4 regions of the Shewanella sp. SM29 genome follow, and region 1 is predicted to be linked to each of the others. Evidence: predicted binding sites of a transcription regulator. Region 1 holds the regulator's gene; each other region holds the start of a gene.
The links. Region 1 encodes sigma-54, which starts transcription at its own class of promoters, with help from an activator protein. Its sites were predicted from a motif close to GTTGGCACGNNNNTNGNNT; they were not measured.
Positions count from the first base shown of each region.

Region 2: the regulator sigma-54 is predicted to act here: its motif matches at 2,217-2,235, upstream of L5L77_RS01535 (YccF domain-containing protein).
Region 3: the regulator sigma-54 is predicted to act here: its motif matches at 2,269-2,287, upstream of flgA (flagellar basal body P-ring formation chaperone FlgA).
Region 4: the regulator sigma-54 is predicted to act here: its motif matches at 1,559-1,577, upstream of flgF (flagellar basal-body rod protein FlgF).

Region 1 is NZ_JAKKRN010000012.1:52,269-56,486, reverse strand. It holds gene lptA (lipopolysaccharide transport periplasmic protein LptA) at 1-375, shown strand, start outside; gene lptB (LPS export ABC transporter ATP-binding protein) at 372-1,103, shown strand; gene L5L77_RS10340 (RNA polymerase factor sigma-54) at 1,211-2,689, shown strand; gene hpf (ribosome hibernation promoting factor) at 2,718-3,005, shown strand; gene ptsN (PTS IIA-like nitrogen regulatory protein PtsN) at 3,008-3,451, shown strand; gene rapZ (RNase adapter RapZ) at 3,448-4,218, shown strand, end outside.
Region 2 is NZ_JAKKRN010000002.1:36,957-41,174, reverse strand. It holds gene L5L77_RS01545 (NUDIX hydrolase) at 216-929, opposite strand; gene L5L77_RS01540 (pyridoxal-phosphate dependent enzyme) at 1,032-2,039, opposite strand; gene L5L77_RS01535 (YccF domain-containing protein) at 2,307-2,714, shown strand; gene L5L77_RS01530 (alpha/beta fold hydrolase) at 2,750-3,640, opposite strand; gene L5L77_RS01525 (M14 family metallopeptidase) at 3,637-4,218, opposite strand, start outside.
Region 3 is NZ_JAKKRN010000005.1:75,087-79,304, forward strand. It holds gene L5L77_RS04960 (FlgO family outer membrane protein) at 1-25, shown strand, start outside; gene L5L77_RS04965 (LPP20 family lipoprotein) at 22-471, shown strand; gene L5L77_RS04970 (flagella synthesis protein FlgN) at 598-1,023, opposite strand; gene flgM (flagellar biosynthesis anti-sigma factor FlgM) at 1,026-1,349, opposite strand; gene flgA (flagellar basal body P-ring formation chaperone FlgA) at 1,425-2,132, opposite strand; gene L5L77_RS04985 (chemotaxis protein CheV) at 2,338-3,258, shown strand; gene L5L77_RS04990 (CheR family methyltransferase) at 3,359-4,198, shown strand.
Region 4 is NZ_JAKKRN010000005.1:81,050-85,267, forward strand. It holds gene flgE (flagellar hook protein FlgE) at 80-1,441, shown strand; gene flgF (flagellar basal-body rod protein FlgF) at 1,614-2,357, shown strand; gene flgG (flagellar basal-body rod protein FlgG) at 2,368-3,156, shown strand; gene flgH (flagellar basal body L-ring protein FlgH) at 3,168-3,842, shown strand; gene L5L77_RS05030 (flagellar basal body P-ring protein FlgI) at 3,854-4,218, shown strand, end outside.

The DNA.
Region 1 (4,218 bases):
ATCCAAGCAAATGAACTGCGTGCATTTTCCGCTGAAGGTGAAAATAGCAAAACTTTGGTCGCCACAGGCAACCCTGCTACGTATAGCCAAATATTAGACGATGGCCGCCCAGCATCGGCAAGCGCGAAAGAAATTCGTTACGATATGGCAAGCCGCACCTTAACACTGAAAGGTATGGCGTCATTAGATCAAGCGGGTAGCCAAGTTACAGGCAATTTAATCCGCTATAACATGATTCAACAGAAATTGATGGCCGAGAGTACTGGCAGTGGTGACGATCGCGTGATCACTATTATTCAGCCAGAAAACTATCAAGATGATGCTAAATCAGATGCTCCAGCGGATAAACCTGTGAAAAAGCAGGACTCTAAATGACCCAAATCACCTTAAGAGCACAAAATCTGGCGAAAAGTTACAAGAGTCGCCAAGTGGTTAAAGACGTCAGTCTGACGGTAAAAACCGGTCAAGTCGTTGGCCTACTCGGTCCAAACGGTGCAGGTAAAACCACGACCTTTTACATGGTTGTCGGGCTAGTGAAGAGCGATAAGGGACATATCTTTATCGACGATGATGATTTAACCGCAGATCCTATGCATCTGCGTGCCCGCAAAGGCATAGGTTACTTACCGCAGGAAGCCAGTATCTTTCGTAAGCTAACTGTTCATGACAACATCATGGCCGTACTGCAAACTCGTAAAGAACTTAAAAACGAAGAACGAGAAGAAGAACTAGAACATCTGCTCGAAGAGTTTCATATCACCCACATCCGTGACAGCCAAGGCATGTCATTGTCGGGTGGCGAACGTCGTCGCGTCGAAATTGCGCGGGCTTTAGCCGCTAATCCTAAGTTCATTTTGCTCGATGAACCGTTTGCCGGCGTCGATCCTATTTCGGTTATCGACATCAAGAAGATTATCGAACAACTCAAAAGTCGCGGCCTTGGCGTACTGATCACAGACCATAATGTCCGCGAGACATTAGATGTATGTGAACATGCTTATATTGTGAGTCACGGAAACCTGATTGCCGAAGGAACTCCAGCAGAGATCTTAGACAATCAGCAAGTTAGGGCTGTGTACTTAGGTGAACAATTCAGGCTATAGTTAATCGAGCGAAGCCAATGGAGGCAATTTACACCGCCATTGGGCTTCACTCAAAATGATAATAAGCGACCTCATCCAACAATAATAACGTAGGGATCAGCGGTAACATGAAAGCGTCACTCCAGCTCAAACTGGGTCAACAGTTAACCATGACGCCACAACTACAACAGGCTATACGTCTGTTGCAACTGTCGTCATTAGAACTGCAGCAAGAGATCCAGCAAGCATTAGATTCTAATCCCCTTCTCGAGCTGGAAGAGGATCAATTCGACGCCACTAAAACCCCTGTAAACCAAACGCTATCCGATACGGATTTCAGTGAATCTAGCACTCTGCCACCAGAAAAAGACAGCTCCACCATAGACACGGCAGAGTCGCTAACCAAAGAATCCATGCCCGATGAGCTCCCCATGGACACCACATGGGATGAAGTGTTTACCGCCTCCCCAAACTCAGGCCCCGGCGGCAGTCGTGAAGACGATATGCCCTTCCAAGGCGAGACCAGTGAAGGTTTGTACGAACACTTAGAATGGCAAAAAAACCTCACGCCGTTTTCTGAAACCGATTTAGCCATTGCCACCGCCATTATTGATGCCATCGACGATCAGGGCTATCTCACCCAAAGCACTGAAGAAATTCTCGAAGCCATGGGTAATCCTGAAGTTGAGCTTGACGAAGTCGAAGCCGTACTCAAGCGTATTCAGCATTTTGATCCCATAGGCGTTGCCGCCCGCGATTTAAGTGAATGCCTGCTGATCCAACTGTCGCATTTCGCCGCTGATACTCCCAACCTAGAAAACGCCCGTATGCTGATCAAAGATCATTTAGATCTGATCGCCGCCCGAGACTTTAGGTTGTTGATGCGTAAGACTAAATTAAAAGAAGATGAATTAAGGGATGGTATAGCACTCATCCAAACCCTCAATCCTCGCCCAGGTTTGTTGATCACGCCCAATAATGACGAATACGTTATCCCAGATGTGTCTGTGTCGAAGAAAAATGGCCGCTGGGTCGTTGAGCTAAATCCTGACTGCATGCCAAAAATCAATGTAAATCAACATTATGCTTCTATGGCACGCAGTACCAAAAACCAAGCCGATAGCCAATTTATTCGCGGCCATCTGCAAGAGGCTAAATGGTTTATTAAGAGCCTAGAAAGCCGTAACGATACTTTGCTTAAAGTTGCTAATTGCATAGTGCAATATCAGCAAGGTTTCTTTGAGTATGGTGAAGAAGCCATGAAGCCTATGGTGCTTAACGATATTGCCGAAGCGGTAGAAATGCATGAGTCCACCATCTCACGGGTCACAACTCAAAAATACATGCATACCCCTAAGGGACTTTTTGAACTAAAATACTTCTTCTCTAGCCACGTCGGTACTGACGATGGTGGTGAGTGCTCATCCACAGCAATCAGAGCCTTTATAAAGAAACTGGTGGCAGCGGAAAACCAGAAAAAACCATTAAGCGATAGCAAGATGGCACAGCTTCTGGCAGAACAAGGGATCAACGTAGCCCGCAGAACCATTGCGAAGTACCGAGAGGCTATGCTTATTCCACCTTCTAATCAGCGTAAAAGTTTATAACCTACAGTGGATATCGGAGGACGTTTCTATGCAAATAAACCTAAGTGGACACCATGTCGAAATTACCGAATCGTTACGTGCATATGTAGAAGAAAAGTTTTCAAAACTTGAACGCCATTTCGAACAGATCAATAATGTGCACGTTGTGCTCAATGTTGAGAAAATGCAACAAATTGCCGAAGCGAGAATAAACCTCATAGGTGGTGAAGTTTTTGCTACTTCAGAGCATGCTGACATGTATGCCGCTATAGACGCCCTGATTGACAAGCTTGACCGTCAGGTTATTAAACACAAAGAGAAGTTAACAAAACACTAATAATGGAACTTTGTACCATACTGCGGCCGGAGTGCACTACCTGCGCCACTCCGGGCAGTAAGAAAAAGGTACTGGAACTCATCAGCGACTTAGTCGCTGCCCAGTACCCGACCCTCTCATCTCAAGAGATATTCGAAAGCCTAGTGGCGCGCGAAAAGATGGGGAGCACAGGTATAGGTAACGGCATCGCCATTCCACATGGTCGACTAGCCGATATAGATCAGCCCATTGCCATACTAATTAAGTGTGAAGAGCCGATAGCATTTGATGCTATCGATAAGCAACCTGTTGATATTTTATTTGCACTACTGGTGCCTGCAGACCAATGTCAGCAGCACTTAAGTACCTTGTCTTGCATGGCCGAAAAGCTGAGCGACAAGCAAATATTAAAGCAATTACGCAAGACGCATGATGAAACGGAACTCTATCAGGTAATCACTGGATGAAACTGGTCATAGTGTCGGGCCGCTCAGGCTCAGGCAAATCTGTCGCCCTTAGGGTACTCGAAGATCTCGGCTATTATTGTGTCGATAACCTTCCCTTGCCATTGATTGGCAGTTTGCTTGAGCAACTCAAAGGCAGTAACGATCTCGTCGCCATCAGTGTCGACGTGCGTAACATGCCTGAGCAGGATAAGGTCTTAGTGAAACAACTCGCTAGCCTACCTCCAGATACTGAGTTAACGAGCTTCTTCCTTAACTCCAGCGATAAAATTCTGCTCAAGCGTTACAGCGAAACCCGCCGTTTGCATCCTTTGTCGAAGAGCCGAGTCTCTTTGCAAGAAGCGATAAAGCTGGAGGGAAAACTGCTCGAGCCTATGTCAAAACTGGTCGATCACTACATAGATACGTCGAATTTGAATATCTATGATTTAAGCGACCAAGTCAGACAAATTCTCCTTGGTAGTGTCGATAAAGAACTCGTGATCAACTTCGAGTCCTTTGGCTTTAAGCACGGAATGCCCACCGAAGCCGACTTTATGTTCGATGTGCGCTTCCTGCCCAATCCCCACTGGGAGTTGGCACTGCGACCATTGACTGGTTTAGATGAACCCGTAGCTGAGTTCTTAAATCGCCAACCACTGGTCAATAAGTTCATCTGGCAAATCGAAAATTTACTGGAGACTTGGCTGCCGCACCTCGAGCGTAACAATCGCAGTTATTTAACTGTGGCCATTGGCTGCACAGGTGGACAGCACAGATCGGTTTACGTC
Region 2 (4,218 bases), on a different contig from region 1:
ATGGCACATAGTGTCTTTTAGACACTATTAGTGGGAAAGACAACTAAGAAGCTACAATATGGGTATCAAGTGATACAAGAACCGGAGACATTAAGGCAAAATCAGTAATTAAACAGCCTTTACTGATTCAAAGTCACCATGAATAAGGCATAAGCAGTCGCCGTTACTCATATTGAGCAAGGCGAATATCTTGCTTAAATCCATATTCACTGTGATCAACATTCTAAATTTCTTAAGAAGCGATACGATGCGGTATTGGGTTTCAAGCGGTATAAATTAGCAGGACGACCACGTTCGGTGCGCTTTAATCCCGTATCGATCAATAAATCAGCCTGTTCAACCCGCCGACGAAAAGATTTACCTTGGATAGGCTTGCCCAGTAAAACCTCATGTACATGCTGCAATTCTGGCAAGGTAAAAGGTTCAGACAGTGCAAATCCTGGCACTAAAGAATATAAGGCTTTTTGTGTTAAGCGTTCCCGCGCTTGCTCGATTAACTGCAAATGATCAAACGCCAAGGGCATCTGCAACACATCCGCTAATGGCCACCACTTAACATCACTCACTGAATCAATCTGAATTTGGCAAGCTTGATAACTCATCAAGGCGGTATAACACACAGTCACCGACCAGCCTCTGACATCGCGACGACTATTACCCACAGTGCAAAGCTGCTCAATATAAGGTGGCACTACTGCGGTTTTCTCATGCAGTTTACGTAATACAGTTTGCTCAAGGGATTGATCGCAATTTTCATCGATAAACCCTCCAGGTAATCCCCATAAACCTAAAAATGGATGATTTGAGCGTTGTACTAAGAGTACTTTAAGTTGCTGATCGTGATAGGTAAACAATACGGCATCCACTGTCAGTAGCTGAGCCTTAAAAACCTTAGGATTGTAATTGGCGAGATATTCCGCTTCAGTCATTGATATTCCCCATCGTTCCAAATCATCAGCTTAACTTAGCATTACACAGCTTCAAACATATTATGTCTTAGTGTCACTAAGTCAATGATCTGAGGCACAGGATTAGCCACTTTGGCCAAATTTACGCTGATAACGCGGCAACATGGTCTCGTTCCCCAATAATCCGCCTTGATGCAAATACATCACATGACCTGGTTCACTACGTTGTAAATAATCTTCAAGCACAATAAAACCTAAGGGATCGTAGAGTAATTCAAACTGCACGCCTGAGGCGCAGACCCGCTGCCACATGGCATAAAATTCGGGGTAAAGTTTACCAAAATGATATTTCTTGCCGACATTAACAATCTGTGGATGCTCACTGGTATTGGAATTAAGTAAGGAAAATTGCAAGCGCAAATAATCATCGCCACCGACAACAGCACAAGTCACGACGCGAATATCCGTTTGCTGACGGATAAAATACTGATTTAAAAATAACGCAGTCGTTCCCGTCCCCGATGGTAAAAACACCGTTAAATCAACCAATCCATTCGCATTCGCAAACAGTACTATCTCTTGCGCCAATCTATTAACCCCGTATTCGGCGTAAGCACAGCGACCACCCTCTGGGATAAAAAGCGCCGTCGGCTCATTCACGAGTACTTGAGCCTCGATATAATCTGGGCAACTCAGTCGCACATCGCCCACTTGCGCAGTAGGCTCAGGCCTAGCATTAAGATTTGACAAAACGTGAGGCTCAGATTGCGACTGAGTGCACGCCTGCTTTTGTGCTATTAACACACTTAAATCGATAATATTAGCGCCATTCGCTAAAGCGGCAGCGTAATTGCCCGTAGGATGTTTAACCACTTGACTGGCAATATGATCTACATAAAAATCACATTGCCAGCCTTTCATCTTCGCTAATGTTGACAATGAATACAGTGAGTTAGCCAATGGCGAGCCGTGACCTATCACCTTGCTGATGCCTGCAAATTCATGATCTAAAAAATAGCCGAATTTGCGAGCTTTATTGCCACTAAACGCCGGATGCAGTAAATCATCACGTTTTAGGAATATGTCTCTGCCAGCAAAGGCAAATGTATCGACAGGGGAATTTGCAAACATCAAGCTACTCAAACGATTAAATTCTCTGGTTTTTAAACCAGTTAAGGGAAGGCTAGTGTAACTCCGCCCTTCCTGTTACGCCCTTAAGAAATTATCAATTTGGCGAAAAACTAGTGAAAATGACACATGAATCTCGAATACATATAATTAACCAATTGATTATGAACAATTTAAATAGTTGGCATAGTTATCGCTTAGACATTGACATATATTCAATTTATCGAAGCTAACGATAAAGGCTAACAGGGTAAACATAAGGAGCTTTCAATGGCTGTATTACGCTTAATATTCAACATAGCTTGGTTTGTACTCGGCGGATTTGTGATGGGACTCGCTTGGTGGCTCGCAGGTATCCTGTGTTTTATCAGTATCATTGGTATTCCCTTCGGCCGCGCCTGTTTTGTTATCGGCGAAATGACCTTTTGGCCCTTCGGCCAAGAACAAATGAACCGTCGCCACTTAACTGGACGTGAAGACTTGGGCACAGGTGCATTAGGCATGGTAGGAAATATCATTTGGTTCTTACTGTTTGGGATCTGGTTAGCCATAGGGCATTTGGTCCACGCCTTAGCTTGTTTTGTGACGATTATCGGTATTCCCTTTGGGATACAACATCTTAAGTTAGCTTTAATCAGCCTCACACCGATAGGCCAAACCGTAGTGGCTAAAGCTTAATAAGACAATGTGTTAACTGCGCTATTCACTCTCGATTATTTGGTTTCAAGAGTGGATAGCGCTTTGTCATCCCATACAGCAAATATCGCTTCGTTTAAGGCTATTTCTTCCTCCAATAAATCGTTGCAATCATATTGAGTATTGGCAGGCTCACTATCCACAGAAAACTGCACTTGCGGCTTAGTCGCCCCCACAATTTCCAACAGATAATGCGCCAGTTTTGCGGGTGTATCTATAGCGGCATCGTGACCACAATACGCGAGTACAATCAAATCGGTGTAAAAATGCCGTGCTAACGCCTTACTCGATGCCATACTCACCAGCGCATCACGGTCACCGCAGAGCACAGTTATCGGTACTTCCACTGTCAATGGACATTGGTATTGAAAAGCCGCCCAAAGTTGTCGCCATACATTACGTCTACTTGGTGTGGTATCGCGGCGAAACTCACTCCACTTGACAATTAACTCTCGGTCTCGCCGATGACGAAAACTGGTTAAACGCACTATAGTCGACTCGATTGGATGTAAAGCGTTACCCCGAGCACGCATGAAAAAAGCCTTCAATGCATTCAGCGGATTAAATCTTTGATACCAATACGATAAATTCGCCGCACTGCTGTTTAATACAAAGGCATGCCTTATCTGCCAAGGTCGCTGGCATGCCATTTCCAACGCCAACATACCGCCCATAGACAAGCCGAGGAGATAAATAGTCTCCCCTTCCTGTACCTGCTCATCTAATTGCTGCCACACGGCATGGGCATAATCAGCAATCTTAAGCGGACTTAATTCGTGGGATAGCGTCCCATTGCCCGGAAGATCCGGTGTCAGCACTCGCAATCCCTTTTGTCGCAGACGCTGATCGAAACCATTCCAATGGCGCTGATCACGCATTAATCCCCTTAATAACACCCAAGTTGTCATGACTGAGACTCCCGATACCAATAATGCCGCGCACGCTCTGTCAGCTCAGTCAAACGTTCAGGTGTTAACTGCTCTAACGATTGGGCATAGGCCGCTTCCATCATAAATTGCATGAGTACTGTATGCCTGCGTAAAATCCTATGGTGACGATGTGTTTTTTGTGGATTAAAAAAGCCAGCAAAATTAAATATTTGTCTAGGATTCTTCTTTATCCATGCCCAAGATCCCATCTCTAATGTCAAAGGTAAAAATGGCACCTGAGCAGAAGGATCAGCCACTTGGTGCTGGCGATAGAGATAATCCCAAATATCACCATGAGTGCGATAAAACTGGCTCTGCGGCGCCAACCGATAATGGCCGTGATGGGGATAACTCTGTTCAAATAATTGTTTTAGATGAAAAATATAATTGGCATTTTCGAAGGCGGTACGGGTATGGGCGTAGGGGAACCAGATATGATCACTCAAGCCAAATCCCGAGTGGGCATCGAGCGAAATCAAACTTGTGCTGCGACTCAACAGTTGTTGTACATAGGCAACTAAACCCGCAGTTTCCAGCTCCATTCCCCCAATACCGCG
Region 3 (4,218 bases), on a different contig from region 1:
GCGTGTTTTAGGAGATGGAAAATGAAACGCTACCTTTTAGTTATTGTGGCGCTAATGCTAACTGGCTGCGCTGCTAAAGATAGATATGTGCAATGGGAAGATGTGCCGCCGCCGAGTTTTCCTAAGTTAACGGCTATAGGATATGCGCCGTTAGCGACTCAACCTGCTAAAGAGCAATCACAAAGAGTGTTGATGGCTATGCAAGCATCAAAAATTGTGGCTTATCGTGAATTAGCGGAACAAGTTTATGGGCAGAAAATAACGGCAAACAGCAGTGTCAGTGATTGGATGTTGACGGACGATAATGTCAAAGCGTCAGTTTCTGGCGTGATCCGCGGCGCACGAGTCGTTAAGAGTTATCCAGCAGGCGAGCATTATGTCACTGAGTTAGAACTTGATTTTTCACAGGTTTGGGCGCTTTATCAACAACAGAACCGTCCACAACGAGTGAAGGAAGTGACGTATTTCTAGCGTTATTGAATGTATGTTCAACAGCATGTATTGAGCCGCGTATTTACGCGGCTTTTTTTTTGTACAAGACATTAATATCTAATCAGAGCTTAGAAAAGGGAATGCTAAGTGGGAGTGATGCGCTTATTAGGCCTTTAAATCATTGCCTAAACTTGAGATAGTCGAGGTCTTGCCTTTATCGTTATAGGTGAGGCTGGAGGCGTTTCTGCTGGCTTGTAAAGCTTGAGCAAAGCGATTTAAACTCGCTAAATTCATCTCAATTAAACTAGCATTTTGTTCGTTTAATTCTTTGCATTCAGTCAATGCGTCTTTGATCTCGGCCATTTTATGCACGAGTTCGACTTGCTGAGTGAGTAGCGATTTATCACTGTGTTTTGCCAGAATATCATCATTAGTCTTTAGTTCTTTGAGACATTGCGATTTTTCGTTAGCAAGGGAAAGCAGTAAATCGGCGTTTTGGTCAACCAAAGCGCCTTTTTCCTTGAGTATGATTTGCTTAAGAACAGCCAAATGGGCGTGTTGTAGATCTACCAGTTTAGCTATTTCAGTCATAGTTACTCTTTATTTAAGTCATTAAGTTCGGCTTCAAAACTTGCAATATTGGCAGCCAACTTTTCTGGGTCAATTTTATAGCGACCTTCGGCAATAGCTTGTTTGATTTCTGCTACTTTCTTTTGATCAACTTCAGGAAGGCTAGCCATTTTAGTCTGAGCTCCTTGAAGTTGTTGTGCCTGGGCCGTAATGACCACAGAGTCGCTTCTTTGTGGTGTTGTCGATTTTGTAGCAACTTGAGCAGATTGATCGCTGCTCGCTTTCGTTGCGCCTGAACGAACTTGCGCAGTCGTTGCAGTGTTGAGTTTGCTAATATCAATTGCCATTTTAGGCTCCAGCGTCGTGTGTACGGGATTTCTTAACTGGGGTATCGGCAGCTTACAAAAAAGCTTTAGATTATTTTACATTCTTACTTCAACTTCGCCAATGCCTGTGACTATAGCATCTAGTTCTTTGTTTGAACTGCTATTTTTGACTCTGATCCGATCACCTTTATTGCCATCTTGTAGGGCTTCGCCCACTGTTTTTAGCTCGAATGAGCCAGAACGAACGTAGATAGAGACCGAATCATTTTTACAAACGAAGCATAAGTTGTTGCTTAATATGGGATTATCTTTTGCTACTCGTCGTTTTACTCGCACGCCAGCCAATTTACTCGGGTCATCGAATTCGGCACCTCTCAAGCTATTTTGTTCAATGTAACGGACTTCTACTTGACTAGGAGAGATGAGTTCGCCTGGTGCTAAGATTTCGGTTGAGACAACAACGGGGAATAAGATATCCACCCGAACCGAGATATAGATTTGCCAAGGGTAAGCTAAGTCTTGCGTATCACAGCTGACTTTTAAGGTGTTATTACGGCTAATTTCCCTATCGCTAGCCAGTTCAACTTTCATTGGAGACGAACATTGTGACGGCAGCATTCTTGCGTCAACCATCTGTGGCGAAATATTTACTTTGGCATTTTCTGGAACGGATATTTTTTCTGAAATAAGCGCTTTAGCTAATTCTGAGATTGCCGATACGGTGGGGACAATAGGCTCTGCACTCGCAAAAGCGGGCATGAAGAGGGTGAAAAGACTAAAAAAACAGACTAAATTTACTTTCATAATGAAGAGACTAGCTTGTAACGCCAGAATGCACCTATACTTTTATTAAGTTCGAAGCTGACCACTGTAATAATAATTTGCATCACTGTCAGAAGATTGACTCAGTTTCGACTATGTTTATCGATAGATAAGACGTAAGCAATTAATATGCCTATACTCAACTGAGTTATAGGGCCGAACATAAACAGAACAACAAGGCAGAGTTATGTCGAGTATTCTTGATTCAGTCAACAAACGAACCCAGCTCGTTGGACAAAACCGTTTAGAATTACTGCTTTTTAAATTAAACGGTCGTCAACGGTTTGGGATTAACGTGTTTAAGGTGAAAGAAGTACTGCAGTGTCCACCACTGACCACTTTGCCTAAACTTAATCCTTATGTGAAGGGTGTTGCTCATATTCGTGGAACAACCATTTCAGTGATTGATTTGAGTGCGGCAACAGGGGGAAAACCTTTAGCGAGCACTGAAAACTGTTTCATCATTATTTCTGAATATAACCGCAGTGTTCAAGGCTTCTTGGTCAGTTCTGTTGAGCGGATCATCAACATGAATTGGGAAGCGATTATGCCTCCGCCGCAAGGTGCTGGCCGTTATTCTTATCTGACAGCTGTGACTGAAATTGAAGGTGAATTAGTTGAAATTCTCGATGTGGAAAAAATCTTAGATGAGATTTCACCAGTTAAAACGGCTATCAGTGAAGAAGCCAATGAAAAACTGACCCTCGACAGAACTCAGCATTATCATATTATGGTTATTGATGATTCTGCCGTGGCGCGTAAACAAATTATTCGTTCACTCGAGTCATTGAATTTACAAATTGATACCGCAAAAGATGGTCGCGAAGCATTAGACAAGCTTAAAGAGATCGCCAAAGAGATGGATAATGTGGCCGATGAGATCCCCCTCATAATCTCTGATATTGAGATGCCTGAAATGGATGGCTACACCCTGACCGCTGAAATCCGAGATGATCCTAAGCTTAAGCATATTAAAGTGGTACTGCATACTTCGTTAAGTGGTGTATTCAATCAGGCAATGGTTCAAAAAGTGGGGGCTAATGACTTTATCGCTAAGTTTAATCCCGACGAACTGGCTGCTGCTGTGAATAAGCATTTAAGTTTGTAATTGCTGTAGGTTAGTACCTAGATACGCTTTACGCTATAATCTCGACTTTATAACATGATGGTTTCGCACTGATTTTGGTGCTTGCTATAGGATTTAGGATGTGAATGTGCCAAATAAATCACTCGCTGAGGCTGAATATAATCAATTTAGGTTGTTCTTAGAGCAACACAGCGGCATCGTACTGGGTGAAAATAAGCAATATCTTGTGCGCAGTCGTCTTGCTCCTTTGATGGGCAAATATAACCTGCCATCCTTATCTGATGTGGTTAAGCATTCGATGAAGCCTACTGAGCGTGCGCTCAGAGCTGAAGTGATCGATGCTATGACGACCAATGAAACCCTTTGGTTCCGTGATCGTTATCCATTTGAGTTGTTGAATAATGTCCTACTACCTGAATACAGTCGTCTGGGGCGTCCGCTCAAAATTTGGTCTGCGGCTTGCTCGTCAGGCCAAGAGCCATACTCATTGGCTATGACTATTCTTGAGTATCAACAGAAGAAGCCTGGTGCCTTGGCTGGTAGTGCTTCGATTCAAGCAACGGATCTATCTCCTTCCATGTTAGAACGCTGCAAAAATGCCGAGTACGATAGTTTGGCATTAGCGCGTGGTTTATCTGAAGAACGTAAGCGTCAGTTTTTTGATGCATTACCTTCAGGTAATATGAAGTTAAAGGATAATGTGAAGCGGTTGGTGAACTTTAGAGCGCATAATTTGCTTGAGAGTTATAGTCTGCTTGGCAAGTTCGACATTATCTTTTGCCGCAATGTGCTGATTTATTTTGCACCAGAGGCAAAGGCAAAAATTTTGCGGCAATTCGCTGCCGCTCTCAATCCCAAAGGGATTTTATTTCTCGGTGCATCAGAATCTATCGCTGGTTTAACGGACGAGTTTGATATGGTTCGTTGTAACCCTGGCATTTATTACCAGAAAAAGACTTAACTCAGCCGCTCTAAAGAAAA
Region 4 (4,218 bases), on a different contig from region 1:
TGCCTAAAAGAATTTTTGCAGTATCCGAATTGGGCGTAAGTCGCTCATAAATGAATTGAGTCAAGTGTAGAGGTGAATTATGTCGTTTAACATTGCATTGAGTGGCATTTCTGCCGCGCAGAAAGATTTAAACACTACGGCGAATAACATTGCTAATGCGAACACCATTGGCTTTAAAGAGTCCCGTGCTGAATTTGCGGATGTTTACGCTAATTCTATTTTTTCAAATGCTAAAACTGCTGTCGGTGGTGGTGTTGCGACGAGCCAAGTGGCACAGCAATTCCATCAAGGTAGCTTACAGTTGACGAATAACTCCCTTGATATGGCGATTAAAGGGGGTGGCTTTTTCGTTACTGCTTCTGAACTGGGTACATTAGACCACTCGTTTACCCGTGCTGGAGCATTTAAGGTAGATAAAAATAATTACATGGTTGATTCTGCTGGTAATTATTTGCAAACTTTCCCAGTGGATAAAGATGGGAACTCAACATCAGTGAGTTTAACGACGGCTAAGCCGGTACAAATACCAGACACTGCGGGTAGCCCTGTAAAGACTGAGAATGTTACTTTACAAATGAACTTAAATGCTAAGGAAAGTGCACTCGACCCCGCGGCATTCGATCCTCTAGATGCAAAAACCTACAATAACGTTACATCAATGACAATTTATGACTCACTCGGTGAGCCACATATTATGACCACTTATTTTGTTAAGCCCAAAGATGGTTCGTACAATGGTGAGAACAATTGGGTGGCTTACTATGCTGTTGATGGAAAGCAAGTAGATCTAGCCGGTCCTGCTGGTACTTATCAAACAGATACCACCGGCGATGGTACACCTGATGCAACGGGCACGGCTCAAACTGCTGGTGGTTGGAAAGGCTCTGTACTCAAGTTCAATTCTGTTGGTGTCTACACTGGTAGTGATCCTGCTATAGTCAAGACTGAGGCTTTGGGCGTCAGTGGTGCGGGTGTTTTAGGGGCTGGTGCCGATGGTACTCAAGATTTGACTGTGAAGTTTAATGCCCCAACGCAATATGCGGCTCCTTTTGGTGCAACTGAGTTGACGCAAGATGGTACGACTGTAGGTCGCTTAACTAACGTTGAAATCGGCGAAGATGGTTTAGTGACCGCGAGTTATTCTAATGGTTCAACCGTGCCTTTAGCACGGGTTGCTTTAGTTCGTTTTGCTAACGAACAAGGTTTAACGCAAGTGGGTAATACGTCGTGGAAGGCTAGTTTGAACTCAGGTCCAGCGTTAGCGGGTGAGGCAAATAGTGGAACTTTTGGTAGCATCAGTTCATCGGCGTTAGAGCAATCGAACATCGATTTGACGACTGAACTGGTTGATTTAATTTCGGCGCAGCGTAACTTCCAAGCAAACTCCCGTACCCTTGAAGTGAATAACACGCTGCAGCAAACCGTATTACAAATCCGCTAATCATTACTTTATTTAACTAAGTGTTGCCGCCAGTGGCAACACTTAGCCTTTATCCTGCTGTCAACTCACTTCATTTCCTTATTCTTCAATTTTATCAGTAAATTAAAATCAATGTTTATTGGCACGATGCTTGCTTTGATATCGTCATGTAGAAAATTTGACGGAGCAGTCTGTGGACAAATTCCTTTATGTCGCCATGAGTGGCGCTAAGCAAAATATGAATGAGCTGGCACTCCGTGCGAACAACTTAGCCAATGCTAATACCGATGGTTTTAAATCAGATATGGCGCAGGCCAGATCGATGCAAGCCTTCGGTGAAGGGTTGCCTTCAAGGGTGTTTGTGATGACAGAATCTCCGTCAGCTAATTTTCGCTCTGGTCCGATAAAAACCACTGGACGGGATCTCGATGTTGCCATTAAAGGCGATGGCTGGTTTGCCGTTCAGGCGAAAGATGGCAGTGAAGCTTATACCCGTTCAGGTAGTCTCAGTTTCGATGCGACGGGCATGTTGTATAACGACAGAGGCAATCCCGTGATGGGGGATGCTGGCCCGATAGTGCTGCCATTACCTATTGATAAAGTGTCAATTTCACAGGATGGCATAGTGTCTGTTCGCCCTCAAGGGGCGACTGCTGAAGTGATAGAAGAAGTGGCGAGATTGAAGTTAGTTAATCCCGGCAATGCGCAGATGATGCGTGGTGAAGATGGATTATTTCGACAAATGTCAGGTGAACCAGCACCAGCTGACCCTTTCGTCGCAGTTGAAAGTGGTGCCGTAGAGGGCAGTAACGTTAACCCTGTTGATGAAATGGTGTCTTTGATTGATCTTCAGCGCCAGTTTGAATTGCAAGTCAAGATGATGAAAACCGCGGAAGAGAATGATCGCGCTTCATCTTCATTAATGCGTATTAGTTAGGAGATAGATTATGCATCCGGCGTTATGGATTAGTAAAACTGGCTTAGACGCACAGCAAACTGATATTTCAGTGATTTCAAACAACGTAGCGAACGCTAGCACTGTGGGCTACAAAAAAAGCCGCGCAGTATTTGAAGATTTACTCTATCAAACAGTTAACCAAGCGGGTGGTGTTAGTGCTTCTAACACTAAGTTACCCAACGGATTAAACATAGGTGCGGGTACGAAAGTCGTCGCCACTCAAAAAATGTTTACTCAGGGTAACATGCTGACGACGGATAACTCGCTGGATCTTATGATTGAAGGTCCTGGATTTTTTGAAATCCAGCTCCCTGATGGAACCACTGCTTATACTCGAAATGGTCAGTTTACCTTAGACGATACGGGTCAGATTGTGACGCCAGGTTCTGGCTATTTGCTACAACCCGCGATCACTATTCCTGATAATGCGACCAGTATTACCGTTTCCGCGGAGGGCGAAGTTTCAGTAAAAACCCCAGGTACCGCTGAGAACCAAGTCGTGGGTCAGTTGACTATGACGGATTTTATTAATCCATCGGGTCTAGATCCTATGGGACAAAACTTATATACGGAAACTGGTGCGAGCGGCACGCCAATTCAAGGTACCGCTTCGTTAGATGGCATGGGTGCTATTCGTCAAGGCGCCTTAGAAACCTCTAATGTGAACGTGACCGAGGAACTGGTGAACCTTATCGAAAGTCAGCGCATTTACGAGATGAACTCAAAAGTGATTTCAGCGGTAGATCAGATGCTGTCTTATGTGACTCAGAATTTATAGAGGCAAACATCATGGCTAGATATCTTGTGTTGGCCGTCGCGTTATTGCTTGCAGCTTGTAGCTCGACGCAAAAGAAACCCCTTGCGGATGATCCCTTTTACGCGCCGGTATACCCAGAGGCACCGCCGACAAAAATTGCCGCAACTGGCTCTATTTATCAAGACAGCCAAGCATCTAGCTTGTATTCGGATATACGCGCCCACAAAGTCGGTGACATTATCACTATCGTATTGAAGGAATCGACTCAAGCTAAGAAGAGTGCAGGCAATCAGATCAAAAAAGGTTCAGACATGAGCTTAGATCCCATCTTTGCAGGTGGTAGTAATGTGTCCATTGGCGGAGTGCCAATTGATTTGCGTTACAAAGATAGCATGAACACTAAGCGTGAATCGGATGCGGATCAGAGCAATAGTCTAGATGGCAGCATCTCGGCAAACGTGATGCAAGTGCTAAACAACGGCAGCTTAGTGATCCGTGGTGAAAAATGGATTTCAATCAATAATGGTGATGAGTTTATTCGTGTCACTGGTCTCGTTCGTTCGCAGGACATTAAACCCGATAACACTGTCGATTCAACGCGAATGGCTAATGCCCGTATCCAATACAGTGGCACAGGCACTTTCGCAGATGCTCAAAAAGTGGGCTGGTTAAGCCAGTTCTTTATGAGCGACTGGTGGCCCTTCTAAGGAGTCGTATCATGAAATATAAACTGGTGTTAGCCGTTGCCATGCTAGTGTTTTCTCTACCTAGTCAGGCTGAACGAATTAAAGATATTGCCAATGTGCAAGGTGTGCGTAGTAACCAGTTGATTGGTTATGGCTTAGTGGTCGGTTTACCGGGAACGGGGGAAAAAACCAGTTATACCGAGCAGACCTTTATGACTATGCTCAAAAACTTTGGGATTAATCTTCCTGACAACGTCAAACCGAAAATTAAAAACGTTGCAGTGGTAGCCGTACACGCGGATATGCCTGCCTTTATCAAACCTGGTCAAGATCTTGACGTGACGGTATCTAGCTTAGGCGAAGCCAAAAGCTTACGCGGTGGCACATTATTACAGAC